DNA from 2 places in the Streptomyces tyrfis genome. Region 1 is predicted to be linked to the other one. Evidence: riboswitches for the same ligand, from Rfam matches in the RefSeq annotation. Region 1 holds a riboswitch; the other holds the start of a gene.

Region 1 (7,661 bases):
GCCGATGGCCTCCTCGACGCCCTTCATGCCGATGCCCTGCTCGGCGAGGCCGGGGATCGGGAAGGTGCGGGAGACCGCGCCCAGCGCGATGATCAGGTAGTCGAAGGGCAGCTCGTAGGACTCGCCGACCAGCGGCGCGACCGTGGCGACCTTGCGGTCCTGGTCGATGGTCGTGACCCGGCCGGTGAGGACCTCGGCCTTCGGCAGTACGCGCCGCAGCGGGACGACGACGTGCCGGGGCGAGATGTTGCCGGCGGCGGTTTCGGGGAGGAAGGGCTGGTACGTCATGTACGAGCGCGGGTCGACGACCGTGACGGTCGCCTCTCCGTAGCGCATCTTCTTCAGAATGCGTCGAGCTGCGTACAGGCCTACGTACCCACCGCCTACTACGAGGATCCTGGGACGCTCCGTGGTGCTCATGCCATCGAGTATCCACCCCGCCCCGCGGACCCCCTCGTGAGCCCCTTCACAAGGTATCTACCCCCCTCTGCTACACTTCGCCGCCCACGTGACCGAGGTCATGGCACGAAAGGGGAACCAGGAGGCGGGGACGGACGTTGTCCACCGCCTGTGAGCTGGCCCTTGTGCCCGTCGCCCGGGTGGACCACCGCCCCCGGTCCGCGCCCCGGCGAGACCCCCGCGGCGACCGCGGGCCGACACGGACCGACGCCCCGGCGGGGCGGGGGCACCCGTAAGGACGAGAACCGCCTCCCCCAGGCCCGAAATCCTTGTGAAGAAGTTCACGAACTTTGTCGCGAAGCGCCCCGGCGGACCTCCCCCGAGGGCCCCGGGCGGCTCTCGAAAGGGCAGGCCGGAGTACGCATGAGCGGCCCCGGCCGGAGCCGGGACGGGGGCCGCCGCACGGCCCGCGGGCGGCCGACCGGCGGCCCGGGAGGAAGAACCGCCGACCGCCGATTCCGCAGGGGGTCAGGCGTCGGCGTCCGCCGCGTACCAGGCGATGCCGTCGAGGATGTCGTGCTCGCTGACGACGACCTCGCGGGCTCCGGCCCGCCGCATCACGGCGAGCAGGATCTGCGCCCCCGAGGTGATCACGTCGACCCGCCCCGGGTGCATCGGGCCGATGGCCGCCCGCTCGGCGTGAGTGGAGGCGGCGAGCCGGGCAGTGATCTCCTCGACCTGCTCCAGGGAGATCCGGGAGTGGTGGATCGCCGCGGAGTCGTACGCGTCGAGCCCGAGGGCGATCGCGGCGACCGTGGTGACCGTCCCGGCCAGGCCGACGAGGGTGGCGGCCCCGGTGAGCGGAACGGTCTGCTCCGCGAGGTCGAGGGCCGCGTCGACGTCGGCGCGGACGGCGGCGATCTGACCGGGGGTCGGCGGATCGCTCACGACGCCGTCGTGCACCAGATGCCGTTCGGTCATCCGGACGCACCCCATGTCCACGGAGCGCGCCGCCCGCACATGGTCGTCGCCCAGGACGAACTCGGTGGAGCCGCCGCCGATGTCCACGACGAGGTACGGCTTGGCGAAGTGGTCGCGGCCCGCGAGCTCCCTGGTCGCGCCGGTGAAGGAGAACTCGGCCTCCTGGTCGCCGCTGATGACCTCGGGCTCGACGCCCAGGATGTCGCGCACGCCCCGGACGAAGTCGTCCCGGTTCTCCGCGTCGCGGGAGGCGGAGGTGGCGACGAAGCGGATCCGCCGCGCCCCGTGCTCCTCGATCAGCGCCGCGTACCGGCGGCAGGCGTCGAAGGTCCGCTCCAGGGCCTCGGGGGCGAGCCGGCCGGTGCGGTCCACGCCCTGGCCCAGGCGGACGATCTCCATCCGGCGGTCCAGCTCGACGAACTCGCCGGTGGACGGGTCGGCGTCGGCGACCAGCAGGCGGATGGAGTTGGTGCCGCAGTCGATCGCCGCGACGCGGGTCACCGGTCGCCGTCCTCGGGGCCGGCGGGGCCGTCGGCGTCCTCGCCGTCGACGGGGCGGGCGGCGAACCAGCCGCCGTCGGCGTCCGCCACCTGCCACCCGTCACCGGACGGCGGCTCCGCGGGCGTCACGCACGGCCCCTTGCGCCACCACTCCGGCAGCATCGCGATCGCCTCGTCGCCCAGCGGGTTCACCCCGGGGCCCGCCGCCAGCGAGTGCGCGACCAGCACGTGCAGGCACTTCACCCGGTCCGGCATGCCGCCCGCGCTGGGGAAGCCGGCCAGCACCTCGATGGCGTCGCGCCGGGCGATGTAGTCCTCGTGCGCGGCCCGGTACGCGGCGGCCAGCTCGGGGTCCCGTCCGAGGCGCTCGGTCATCTCCTTCATGACGCCGTTCGCCTCCAGCGTGCCGATCGCGGAGGCGGCGCGCGGGCACGTCAGGTAGTACGTCGTCGGGAACGGCGTGCCGTCCTCCAGCCGGGGCCGCGTCTCGACCACGTCGGGGTTGCCGCACGGGCAGCGGTGGGCGATCGCGCGCAGCCCGCGGGGCGGACGGCCCAGCTGCTGCTGGAACGCGGCGATGTCCGCCTCGGTGGGCTCGGTGGACTCGGTCTGCGGAGGAGGGGTTTCCATGCCTGCCTAAGTTCTGTTTCCGGTTCTGGCCTGCTGACACCCCACTATGCCCCACGCGCGGCGAGGCGTTCCGGGCCCGCCCGGGCCCGGGAACGGGCCGACGGGCGACCGGGGCCGGCGCGGGAGGGCGAGCGGGGGCGAGCGGGGGAACGCCCGGGAGCGAGCGGGAGCGGGGCGGCCCGCCTCGGCCCGCCTCGGCCCGGCTCGGCGGCGGGTCCGGGTCAGCGGCGGTCGGCGCTGTCGACCCCGTCCCAGAGGTTGGCGTGCCACGGCCGGCCGGACGTGTCCGTCTCGCCGTTGCGCTCCTTGACCGCGTCGGGGTCGATCACCGTGTAGCCCGTCTCCCCGGGGAGGAGGTAGTGGAGGTGCTTGCGGGCCAGCTGCTTGATGTACGCGTCGTCGTGGAGCCGCGCCTTCTCGTCGCGCAGCTGCTCGGTGCGGGCCCGGGCCTCCCGGGCCAGCCGCTCCTGGTCGGCGATCTCGTCCCGCTGCGAGACGTACTGGCGCATCGGGTAGGCGAGCGCGACCACCAGGGTGCAGACGACGAGGGCGAGGAAGGCCGCCCGGCCGGTGAGCCGGGAGCGGCGGTCCTGCCTGCGGCTCTGCGACCGGTAGACACGGGCGGCGGTCTGCTCGCCGAGCAGCCGCAGCCGGGTGGCGGTGGAGAACCGGTCCCGGTCCTTCGCGGCCATCGTCCCCGCCTCCCCTTCACACACGTCCGTCCCCGCACACGGTACGGGACCGGGTGCGGGGACGGACGGAGGCGGGGGCCCTACGGCTCTTGCGGGACCGGTGAACCGGCCCCGCCGCGCGGTCAGTCGGCCGGACGGAACCGGGGGAACGCCGAGCGGCCCGCGTACACCGCGGCGTCGTCGAGGATCTCCTCGATGCGCAGCAGCTGGTTGTACTTGGCGACGCGGTCCGAGCGGGCCGGGGCGCCGGTCTTGATCTGGCCGCAGTTCACCGCGACGGCGAGGTCGGCGATGGTGACGTCCTCGGTCTCGCCGGAGCGGTGCGACATCATGCACTTGAAGCCGTTGCGCTGGGCGAGCTCGACGGCGTCCAGGGTCTCGGTCAGCGAGCCGATCTGGTTGACCTTGACGAGCAGGGCGTTGGCCGCGCCCTCCTCGATGCCGCGGGCCAGACGCTCCGGGTTGGTGACGAACAGGTCGTCACCGACGATCTGCACCTTGGCGCCGAGCCGGTCGGTGATGACCTTCCAGCCCGCCCAGTCGTCCTCGTACAGCGGGTCCTCGATGGAGACCAGCGGGTACGCGGAGACGAGCTCCTCGTAGTACTCGGTCATCTCGGCGGCCGAGCGGGACTCGCCCTCGAACTCGTACTTGCCGTCCTTGTAGAACTCGGACGCGGCGACGTCGAGCGCGAGCGCGATGTCCTTGCCCGGGACGTACCCGGCTTCCTTGATGGCCTCGACGATGAGGTCGAGGGCGGCGCGGTTCGACTCCAGGTTCGGCGCGAAGCCGCCCTCGTCGCCGAGGCCGGTCGACAGGCCCTTGGTCTTCAGGACCTTCTTCAGCGTGTGGTAGATCTCGGCGCCCCAGCGCAGCGCCTCGGAGAAGGACTCCGCGCCGATCGGGGCGATCATGAACTCCTGGATGTCCACGTTGGAGTCCGCGTGCGAGCCGCCGTTGAGGATGTTCATCATCGGCACGGGCAGCAGGTGCGCGTTCGGGCCGCCGAGGTAGCGGAAGAGCGGCAGGTCCGACGCCTCGGAGGCGGCGTGCGCGACGGCCAGCGAGACGCCGAGGATGGCGTTGGCGCCGAGCGAGCCCTTGTTCTCGGTGGCGTCCAGGTCGAACATCGCCTGGTCGATCAGCCGCTGCTCGGTCGCGTCGTAGCCGACGAGCTCCGGGCCGATCTGCTCGATCACGGCGAGGACGGCCTTCTCGACGCCCTTGCCCTGGTAGCGGTTGGGGTCGCCGTCACGAAGCTCGATGGCCTCGAACGCACCGGTGGAGGCGCCGGACGGCACGGCAGCACGGCCCGTGCTGCCGTCGTCGAGGCCGACCTCGACCTCGACCGTGGGGTTTCCGCGGGAGTCGAGGATTTCCCGGGCTACGACGACGTCGATGGACGGCACGAGGCATCTCCTTCTGGGATATGACACTGGTTCTGCAGGGTCACTTTGGCCTTGCGACAAGAGCCTAACCGGCCCCGCCCGCTCAGCCCGACGACCGCCCGCCCCCTGGGACGAAAAAGGACCCGAGAGGTCACGTTCCGGACAAACGGGCAGAAGATTACAGATCAGTAACTACAACAGTTGAACGAGCGGCCCCGCACACGAGCGCCGCCCGCCGGCGGCGTGCGCGGGCGGCATACGCCCGGGCGCGCCGCGCTTCGTACTCGGGCGCGGCGCACACCCGGGCGCGGGGCGCGTGGGGCCGCGTCGGCGCGCGGCGCGTGCGCCGAGCAGAAACCCCGGCCCGGCGCGCAGGGGAGCGCGCCGGGCCGGGGAGTCCGGAGAGGAGAGGGGTCCGGACTACTTCGTCAGGTGGAGCTGCTGACCCGGGTAGATCAGGTCGGCGTTCTCGACGATGTCCTTGTTCAGCTCGAACAGCCGCTGCCAGCCGCCCTTGACGCCGTGCTCGGCGGCGATCTTGCTGAGCGAGTCGCCGGAGGCGACCTGGTACTCGCCGTCGCCCTTCTTGACCTTCTTGCCGGTCGGGGTGGTGACGGTCTTCTTCGACTCGGCCTGCGGCGCGGCGGGGCGGTCGGAACGGGAGGCGGGGGCCTGGCCGCGCTCGGCCTGCTGCGGCTGGGCCTGGGCCGACTGGCGCTTCGGCTGCGTCTGCTTCTTCGGAGCCGCCTGGGTGCTCTGCTTCTTCGCGGAGGTGTTGACGCCCGGGTCGACGCCGTCGTTGCGCAGGTTGCCGGCGGAGGCGCAGCCCCAGGCGCCCGGGCCCTGCATGGCGAGGAGGCGCTCGGCGGTGGCGATCTGCTGGGCCTTGGTGGCCAGGTCGGCGCGGGGGGCGTACTGCAGACCGCCGGCGGCGGCCCAGCTGGACTGCGAGAACTGCAGGCCGCCGTAGTAGCCGTTGCCGGTGTTGATGGACCAGTTGCCGCCGGACTCGCACTGGGCGACGGCGTCCCAGGTGGCGACGGAGGCGGCGGAGGCGCCGGTCGCGCCCATCAGCGGAACGGCGACGGCGGAGCCGGCGACACCGGCGAGCGTGGCGACACGGACGGCCTTGGACGGGCGGCGGTGCTTGCCCTTGCCGGAAAACAGCATGGAACGTCTCCTCACCGACGCCTACGAGGTGAGCTGTCGGGTTCGGGCGAGTGAGTTGCCCGGTCGCGCGTCCTAGCGCGCGACTTCACCCCAAGCCGGTCCTGACGCGTCTTTCGACGGTCCGGGCCGGCGCCTACCTGGTTCCCCCGCTCCTGCCTACGGCGCTTGACGCGTCTGTGTCCCTCCGACCGACGGCAGGATTCGGCGTGACGGTCGACGGGGCCCGCGGTGCGAGCGGTTCCGACCGTAAACACATATAACCCTCATATTCAAAGATGGACACATCGGACAATCATCCCGTACTTGCATCTGAGGAACCGTCGTTTTCGCAGGTCGGAGCGGACACGGACAACTTCGGCGAACGCGACACGCCAGCGAACGCAAAGAGACCCATGTCTCACTTACACATAAGCGGACATAGGTCTCTGAACTACCCCAGGATTTGAGGCCCCCTCAGCCGGTCGACCGGCCCTCTCAGTCGGCGTTCACACCGAGATCGAGGCTCTGGCCGGGGAGGATGAGGTCCGGGTCGTCGCCCACGACATCCTTGTTGGCGTCGTAGAGCGCGGGCCATCCGCCGGGAACTTTCTGTGCGTCAGCAATTGCCCAGAGATTGTCACCCGGACGGACGGTGTACGCGTCGTCGGCCGCCGGGGCGGCCGCGTCGCGCGCCCCGCCCTCGCCGCGCGAGGCGTGGCGGCCCGACTCGCGGTCGAGGCCGCCGTCCGAGTCGCCCCGGCCCTCCTCGGCGGCCGGCGCCCCCCGATGCCTGCCGCCCGCGCCCGACGCCTCGTCGGACTCCCCGGACGGAGCCGAGGGGGTGAGTGAATCCGTCATATCCCCTGATTCGGGCGAACGGTGCGTATCGGAGGGCGGGGTGGCCGACTCTCCGGACGGGGACTCCTCCGCCGTTCCTGTTCCGGCGTCCGCCCCCGCGGCGCCGTCCGACGGCGTGGCGCTCTCGCCGGACGGGGGCGCCGAAGCCTCGCCGGACGCCTTCCCGTGCTTCTGCGAGGCATCGTCCGCCGGCCCGGCGTCCTTCTCCGTCCCGGCGCCCTTCGAGGCTCCGCCGGAGGGGGCCGCGCCCGGGTCGACCCCCGGCTGCGCCCCGTTCACGGCGAGCCCGGAGAGGGTCGCGCAGCTCGGCCACGCCTTCGGCCCCCGGTCGGCCAGGACCTTCTCGGCCACGGCGATCTGCTGAGCGCGGCTGGCGAGGTCGGCGCGCGGGGCGTACGCCTCACCGCCGTACGCCTTCCAGAGTTCCGGGGTGAACTGGAGGCCGCCGTAGGAGCCGTTCCCGAAGTCGGCGCTCCAGGAGCCGCCGCTCTCGCACTCCGCGACCCGGTCCCAGGTCACGGAGTCGGCCGCCTGCGCGGCGCCCGCCCCCAGCAGCGGGAGGGCGATGGCGGATCCGGTCACACCCGCGGCGACGACGATGGCGGGTGCCTGACGGGGGCGGCGGTGTCTGCCGTTCGCGGAGCCCATGGGGTTGCCTTCCGTGTGACGGACGAGTTCTGACGAGCGACTGGTGAGTCGAACGGTGAACCTAACCGGACTCGAACGCGCGTCACAAGTCGATGCAGCACGGATCACGCGAACATCACAGAATTGACGTTCCGTCAGAAACGGGGGTCATGGCCGGGCCTCGAACTCCACGGGGAGGGTGCGCAGTCCGCGCATGATGAGCCCGCCGCGCCACCGCAGATCGGCGGGTTCCACCGCCAGTCGCAGGTCCGGCAGGCGGCGCAGCAGCGTGGCCAGCGCGGTCCTCCCCTCCAGCCGGGCGAGCGGCGCGCCCAGGCAGTAGTGGATGCCGTGCCCGTATCCGAGGTGCTGGTTGTCCCGCCGAGCGAGGTCGAGGGTGTCGGGGTCCGTGAAGCGCGCCGGGTCGCGGTCGGCGG
Region 2 (7,661 bases), on a different contig from region 1:
CCTCGTTCGCGTTCATCCGCGGCCCCGGTGCACCGACGTTGTAGGTCTCGGTGTACGTCTCCCCCGCCTTGTACCGCCGCGGCTCGTCGAGACCGTAGAGCGCGTCGAAGCTCCGCCGGCCCGAGGGATCCGCCCCGCCCAGCACACCCGCGACGATGTTCCAGGCGGCCCCGTCGGCCGTGGACAGATACACGTTGCGCGTTCCCGGCGCCGGCTGCACGGTGTAGGGGGCCTCGACGCCGCCTCCGTAGTCCAGTACGCCGTTCGCCGCGAGGGCGCCGTCGAGGCCGGGTACGGACGATCCGACCTTCGCCTTCACCAGGGCCATGTCCCCGGGCTTGTAGGTCTTGCTGTAACCGGTGGCCAGTTCCTTGACCGGGCCGCCGGTGAGGACGTTGTACTCGTCGCCGCCCCGCTGCCAGTGCGCGGACCACTGCTGGGCGAGGACGCCGTCCTCCATCTCGGGCCCCTGGTACGCGGTGCGCAGATGGTCGAAGCTGCCGAACTCGCCCCCCTCGATGATGAAGGTCTCGGGTGTGCTCACGGTGTACATCATTCCGGCGCGCGTGTAGCGTGCGGCCGCGTCCGGCACCGCGAAGGCGACGGGCCGGGTGGTCCGGGCGTCGAGGGTGACCGTGGTGGGACCGGTCACCGAGAACTGCGGGTTGTTGATCAGGTCGATGCCCTTGGCCGGGGCAGCGGGGTCGACCAGCATGTCGGCGGCGAGACTGTAGGTGCCTCGCGGCAGTCGGACCGTGGCGGAGCCCGACGACAGGTCCGGGAAGAACCGACGGCCCGCGGCGGACCCGCTGTAGCCCTTCAGGTCGGCCTGCCAGTTGGCACTGGCCGCACCGTCCCGTCCGAGGGTGTTGAAGGTGACCTCGTACGACTCGGCCTCGCGCTCCACCGATGCCGCGGTGCGCACGCTCCGGCCGCCTCCGGTCGCGACGACCGTGACCGAGTACGAGCCGTCGACCGTGCCGCCGAGCCGGGTGTCGGCCGTCAGGTCCACGGCGGCGGTGCCGCCCGCCGGGACCGTGATCCGCTGTGCCCCGAGGGTGAAGAACCCGGCCGGGGCGGGCTTCTCGTCCCCGCCGGTGGGTGCCTCCAGCGACAGGTCCAGCGTCACGTCGGTGGTGCCGCTGTTCCGGTACTTGACCTGCTTGCCGACGGGTGTGTCGTCGGTGTGGGGCCACTGCTGGGTGCCCAGGGCGACCGAGGCCGGTTCGGAGACGAGCGTCTGGTCGATCGCCTTGTCGACGGCGAGCCGGCCCGCCCCCTGCTGGAAGACCGAGTGGGAGCCGCCCTTGGCCGAGCCCGTCAGGACCGCCTTGATCTGTGCGCCCGTCCAGGTGGGGTTCTTCTGCTTGAGGATCGCCGCGGCGCCCGCGACGTGCGGGGTCGCCATCGACGTGCCGCTCATGCCGACGTATCCGGGAGGGTTCTGGTCCGGGATGCCGCTCGCCGCCGCCGCCGTGATCTCCACGCCCGGTGCGGTGATGTCGGGCTTGACGGCGCCGTCCCCGGTGCGGGGCCCGACGCTGGAGAAGTCGGCGATCAGGTCGTCGTCGTCGACGGCGCCGACCGTCAGCGCCGCGTCGGCGCTGCCGGGGGACGCGACCGTGCCCCGGCCCGGCCCGCTGTTGCCCGCGGCCACCGCGAACAGGACGCCCTTCTCCGCGGAGAGCTTGTCGACCTGGGCCTCCAGAGGGTCGATCCCCGGGGTGTCGGGGCTGCCCAGGCTCATGTTGACGATGTCGGCCCCCTGGGCGACGGCCCAGTCGACCCCCGCCAGGATGCTGGAGTCGTCACCGTTGCCCTGATCGTCCAGCACCTTGGCGCTGATCAACCGGGCCCCGGGCGCCACGCCCTTGAACCGGGCGTCCTTGGCCCCCGTACCGGCGGCGACGGAGGCCACGTGCGTGCCGTGCCCGACCCGGTCCCGGGCGTCCGGGGAGCCGCTGAAGTTCCGTTCCGCCACCACCCGGCCCGCCAGGTCCGGGTGGGTGGCGTCGATTCCGGTGTCCACGACGGCGATCTTCACACCGGTGCCGTCGTAGGAGCGGGCCCAGGCCGCCGGAGCGCCGATCTGGCCGGTGCTGTGGTCGAGCGACGCCTTCCGTACGCCGTCCAGCCAGATTCGCGCGATGCCGGAGGCCTTGGCCGCCGAACCGTCGCTCCGCCGACGGGTCAGCGCGTCCCACAGGGAACCCGCGCTGTCGGTGGTGCTGGTGACGGCGTCGGCGTCGAGGGCCGACAGGGTCCGGCGGACGGTGGTGCCGTCGGAGGAACGCACCTCGGCGCGGGCGGAACCGGCCGCCGACCCCCGGTAGCCGACGATCACCTTGAGGCCGGCCCGGTTGGCCTTGAGGCTCTCCGGTTCGGCGAGTCCGGTGACGTCGAACAGCCGCTGGTCCAGCGTGCCGTCGGCGATCAGCCGCCGGGCATCACGCGGCACCGCATAGGTGCGGCCGTCGTAGGTCCAGGTGAAGAAGGGCATGTCCTGTCTGCCCTTCGCCCGCTGGATACCGCCGACCCGGCCGCGGGAGTCCACGAGAACCTGGTCACCGGTTATCAGGGTGACGGTGCGCACGGCCTTGCCGACCGCCCCCGTGCCCTTGACGGCGCTCGGGACCGCCGGGTCCGGGCCGCTGGTCCCCGCCGATGCCGGGCCGGTCATGCCCGCCGTCAGGACGACGGCGGCCGCAGCCACGACGGCATACGCCTGTTTTGATCGTTTACGCAAGATTGCCCCTGCTCAGGAGTGAATCGGGCGGGCGAGGGCCCGGCCCGGACGGGGTGCTCTCGAAGTCTCGTGCGACCCCCGGGGCTTGAAGTATTCCGGGGGCGCTCGGAGGCACTCAATGATCGTTGTGTAACAACGCTCCACCACGTATGGCCAGCCCGGGCAGTACTGGTGACGGCTCGTCAGATTCTTCTTCGGGCGGCACTTCCTGCCGACGCGCCGGTCGCGTCGGGACGGCCGGACGCGTTGAGCACGGACCCGAGACGACCCGGGGAATCCGACTGCGCACAGAACCCCCGAGCTGCCGGAATCGCAGTACGACCCCGCACGCGTGCGACCCACGCGGGACGGAACGGGAAGCGTCACGGACGCGTCGAACGCGTTGGGATCTCCGCGGGCGAAGGGCCGCGCGCTGGTTCGTCGGGTGAGTTCCCGTGCCGGGCGCCCAGGACTGCCCGCTCGACCCGCCTCGTCACCGCGCCCTCCGGCCACACCTTCGTCGACCGCCTCGGCCAGTCGCCCACGACTCGCCAACTGCGTGAGCCCGCCCGCTCGCCGCGGCGGAAGCCGGGAGCTGGAGCCGTGGAAGGTCCGGCTCTACGACGCGCACCCCACGCTTCCCGCCGCCAACGGCGCGCCGGGCGTCGCCCTCGCCGCATGATCCGGGCATGCCGACGCCGACGTCACCGAGCGGGGTGCACGTCCGCCCGCGCCCCGGTGACCTCCGCGTCGCCTCGGACCACCCGACTGCTCCACTCGGCTTCAGCGAGGGCGAAGCAGCCTGATGCTCAAGCCATCGTGACGGACTGTGAGACATCCGCCCTCAGCGAACGGCAAAACTCTCCGACCTGGGCGTTTCAGCGGATCACCAGGACGTACCCCCATCATGATCTTCTGTACGTCCTGTACATTTCTTACAGGCGCTGACGCGGTCCCGACACGGGCCCGCGCAGGCCCTCGACGAGAGGCAGCCCATGTCGTTCCGCCCCGCCGCCCGATACGCACTGCCCGAGTTCACCGAGCGCACGGCTCATGGAACCCGCACCTTCGACCCGTACTCCAAGCTGCTGTCCGAGCGAATCGTCCTCCTCGGCACCGAACTCGACGACACCGCGGCCGGTGACCTGATCGCGCAGCTCATCCATCTGGAATACGCCGCACCGGACCTGCCGGTCTCGCTCTACATCAACTCCCCCGGGGGTTCGTTCGCGGCCATGACCGCCGTCCACGACACGATGGAGTTCCTCGCCTGCGAGGTGGAGACGTACTGCCTGGGCCAGGCAGGGGCCTGCGCCGCCGTCCTGCTGGCCGCGGGCGCCCCGGGCCGGCGGCATATGCTGCCCGGGGCCCGGGTGATCCTGCGTCAGCCCGCCCTCGCCGAGCCGGTACGAGGACGCCCGTCGGATCTGGAGAACGAGGCGGCGGAGCTGGAACGGGTCCGCCGGACGCTCGTCGCGCTGCTGGCCCGTCACACGGGCCGCGACGGCGCGCGTGTCGCCGGTGACATCGAGCGCGATCTCGTCCTCGATGCGCCGGGCGCGCTGGCGTACGGCCTGGCGGACCACGTCCTGGCGAGCCGGAAGACGTCGCTCCGGCCGTCCGGTCCGAAGTGAGCGACTGATGCGCACGCCCGAGACGCCTCCGCTTCCGGCTCTGACCCGCGCCGAGGGCGAGTTCATCGACCGCTACCTCGAAGTCGTCGATCAGCTGGGCCGGATCAATCCGGTGCACGGCGGCGACACCTACGGCGCGCTGCGCGCCGCGCAGGCACTGGCCGCGCATGCGGGCGCGCTGCGGGACGCCCTGACGCTCATGCACGAGCGCGGCGAGGCGCGGCTCCACGCCGGCACCCTCGCCCGGGCGCTGCGCGTGCTGGACGGGGAGCGGCGGTGCGGGCGGATCGCCCTGCCGCCCGTTCCGGGGAGTTGAGCACGCGTCCGGTCGCCGTCGCCGCCGCCGGAGAACCGGCCGCCTCCCCACACGACACGCCCGACGATCAAACCGATTTTCCTACTCTTTCAGCGTAGAAAACACCGTTTGCAGGCAAAATTCCAACTTGCGGTTTTCGGATGATAGGTGCACGAGATACGCCCTTACGTGCCTGATGCACACCGGGCGCACACGCGCAACCGGGTGCTCGAAAACGTCAGCTCCACTCGAACAGGTCAGTCGTGAGGACTCTCACATATCGTCGTTTCAGCTCGGAAATACGACTGTCGGTGAGTCAAGATCCCTGGGACGACAAGCCCCCGCCACCGCGGCGGGGCGGTCCGGGCGGACGCCGAGTCCTGCCGCCGCCCGGATGACTGGTCGACGGAAGTGGATCGGCAGGAGTGGAGGACCCGAGCACAACGGGTCGACCGGTTCACGGTCGGCCCTCGGGGTGAAGCCGCCGAGCGCGGCCGGGCAACTTCGCCAGCCCGAACCCGACAGGTCATCCTTCACAGGCGGCTGACGAAGGGTTGCGCATGACTGCGCAGGTTCATGTCCCGTCTCTGCTCGCCCGGGCCGGTACGGCCTCGGTTCTGACTCTGGCCGCCGTCGGGGGCACCATGCTCGCCCCGGGCGCCGCCACGGAGGCCCAGGCGGCCGCTCCATCGCTGAAGGCGCTCAACATCGCGGCGTCGAAGAAGGGGGCGCCGTACCGGTGGGGGGCGAGCGGCCCCTACCGGTTCGACTGCTCCGGCCTGACGGTCTATTCGTTCAAGAAGGCCGGCAAGAAGCTCCCCCGCACCGCCCAGCAGCAGTACAACAAGACCCGCCATGTCTCGGCCCGGCACCGGCAGCGCGGTGACCTGGTCTTCTTCCACTACGGTCGCAGCGTCTACCACGTGGGGATCTACGCCGGGCACAACAAGATCTGGCACTCGCCGAGGACCGGCGCGGTCGTCCGCCTGGAGAAGATCTGGTCGAAGAGCGTCTACTACGGCCGCGTCCGCTGACGCCTCGCCCTCCGGCGGCCGGGTCCTCCGGCCTCCTCCGGCACGCCGGAGGGCCCCGCACGGCGCCGCACCGGCACCGGGGAGGCGGCCCGTCCGGTAAGACCTGGCCGGCCGGGCGAAACGTTCAGCTCCGCGCGGAGCCGCCGCACGGCAGGTCGATCCACACCGTCTTGCCGCCGTCGGCGGTGGGGGTGACGTGGAGTCGGCCGCCGCGCTCCTCGGCCAGCTTCCGGATGATCACCATGCCTCGCCCGTTGTCCTGCTGGACGGCCACGGGCAGCCGTCGGGGCAGGCGCGGGTGGCTGTCCGTCACTCCGAGGCGCAGCAGCTCCTCCCGTTCCAGCCTCAGCTCCACGGTGAAGGTGGGCGACTGGCCGAGGGTGTGCTGGACGGCGTTGGTCGCGAGCTCCGAGACGATCAGCCGGACGGCGTCGGCGAGGCCGTCGTCCGCGGTCAGGCCCCATTCGGTGAGCACTCGGAACGTGTGTCTGCGGGCCGCCGGGACCGAGACCGGCTCGCTCGGCAGAGTGATGCTTGCTTCCTGATGGTCTGCCACGGCGAGCCACCCCTTTCCCACCCGGACCGGCACGTTCCCGGTCCTGGTTCCGCTTCGCGTCAGATTGCCACTGATCGCACCCGCTGTGACGCCGATCCCACAAGATATGCATATATCTGTCGCTCGATGCGGTGAACGCGGCCGCGCGAAACCGCACGCGCGCGCCGCACCGACCGCCCGGCGCGAGAGGGAGGGAGCCCGCGCATCCGGCGCGGACCCGTGGTACGACGCCGCGAGCCCGGGGAGAAGGTCCGGAGCCCGCGTCACGCCTCGGGACCGACCCGCCGGAAGACCGCGCGGACAGTCGGCCGACACCAGTCGGCGATCAACCGCGTCAGGGCCGGGCGGCGGGATGCGGCCGACCGAGGTGAACCGGCTGCTGGACACGTACGGCGTGGCCGGCGCGGGGCCGCGCACGCTCCTGGCCGGTCCGCCCGAGGAGGTCGTCACGTCGGACTTCTCCGCTCGGCACGAACCGCGCCGGCGGCGGAGCAGCCGCAGCACGGGGCTGAACGAGTGCGTGGAGACCGGCCCGTCCGGTGCCGGCCGGCTGTCCGCCCCGGACTCCAGGTGCGTGTCCGGTCCGCCGCCGCGGTTCGCCGCGGCGGCGGACCGGGCCTCGTTCGTCTCCGGTCCGTGCCGCGCTCCGGTCAGCTGACCGGAGCGGTCCGCCGCACGGTCTCCACCGCCGCGTCGACCTGCTCGTCCGTCAGATCGGCGCGCGCGGTCAGCCGCAGCCGGGAGACTCCGTCGGGCACCGACGGCGGACGGAAGCACCCTACGGCGATCCCCGCTTCACGGCAGTCGGCCGCCCAGCGGGCCGCCGCGTCCGCCGAAGGGGCCCGTACCGAGACCACCGCCGAGTCCGGGCGCACCGCCGTCAGACCGGCCGCGGTGAGCCGCTCGAAGAGCCCGGCGGCGACCGCGCGGACCCGGGCGGCGCGCCCCGGCTCCCGGGCGAGCACGCGCAGGGCGGCGAGGGCCGCGCCGACGGCGGCCGGGGCCAGGCCGGTGTCGAAGATGAACGTCCGGGCCGTGTTGACGAGGTGCTCGATCACCCGGGCGGGGCCGAGGACCACCCCGCCCTGGCTTCCCAGGGACTTGGAGAGGGTGAGCGTGGCGACCACGCCCTCGTCGCCGGCGAGCCCCGCGACGGCGAGCGAGCCCCGGCCGCCCTCCCCCAGCACACCCAGGCCGTGTGCGTCGTCGACGAGCAGCGCCGCCCCCTCCGCCCGGCACACTCGGGCCAGGGGGGTCAGCGGTGCGGCGTCGCCGTCGACCGAGAAGACCGAGTCGGTGACCACGAGGGCCCGCCCTTCGCGGGTCCGCAGGGCCTTGCGCACGGCGTCGGGATCGGCGTGCGGGACGACGAGGGTCTCGGCCCGGGACAACCGGCAGCCGTCGATGATCGACGCGT

What was found. A riboswitch is a leader RNA that binds a small molecule or an ion and turns the genes downstream of it on or off. The one in region 1 is predicted to bind cyclic di-AMP.
Region 2: it holds a riboswitch for cyclic di-AMP, as region 1 does, so the genes downstream of both, WA762_RS11890 (C40 family peptidase) here and WA762_RS29655 (transglycosylase family protein) in region 1, are expected to answer to the same signal.

The regions. Positions count from the first base shown of each region.
Region 1 covers NZ_JBAGJZ010000051.1:48,207-55,867, reverse strand. The annotation lists gene WA762_RS29680 (NAD(P)/FAD-dependent oxidoreductase) at 1-420, opposite strand, end outside; gene WA762_RS29675 (Ppx/GppA phosphatase family protein) at 928-1,881, opposite strand; gene WA762_RS29670 (DUF501 domain-containing protein) at 1,878-2,510, opposite strand; gene WA762_RS29665 (FtsB family cell division protein) at 2,732-3,202, opposite strand; gene eno (phosphopyruvate hydratase) at 3,325-4,611, opposite strand; gene WA762_RS29655 (transglycosylase family protein) at 5,011-5,760, opposite strand; cyclic di-AMP (ydaO/yuaA leader) riboswitch at 5,764-5,934, opposite strand; gene WA762_RS29650 (transglycosylase family protein) at 6,235-7,245, opposite strand; gene WA762_RS29645 (cytochrome P450 family protein) at 7,393-7,661, opposite strand, start outside.
Region 2 covers NZ_JBAGJZ010000012.1:69,927-77,587, reverse strand. The annotation lists gene WA762_RS11910 (S8 family peptidase) at 1-2,746, opposite strand, end outside; gene WA762_RS11905 (hypothetical protein) at 3,285-3,407, shown strand; gene WA762_RS11900 (ATP-dependent Clp protease proteolytic subunit) at 3,721-4,359, shown strand; gene WA762_RS11895 (hypothetical protein) at 4,367-4,675, shown strand; cyclic di-AMP (ydaO/yuaA leader) riboswitch at 5,048-5,211, shown strand; gene WA762_RS11890 (C40 family peptidase) at 5,215-5,688, shown strand; gene WA762_RS11885 (ATP-binding protein) at 5,813-6,244, opposite strand; gene WA762_RS11880 (hypothetical protein) at 6,597-6,902, shown strand; gene WA762_RS11875 (8-amino-7-oxononanoate synthase) at 6,895-7,661, opposite strand, start outside.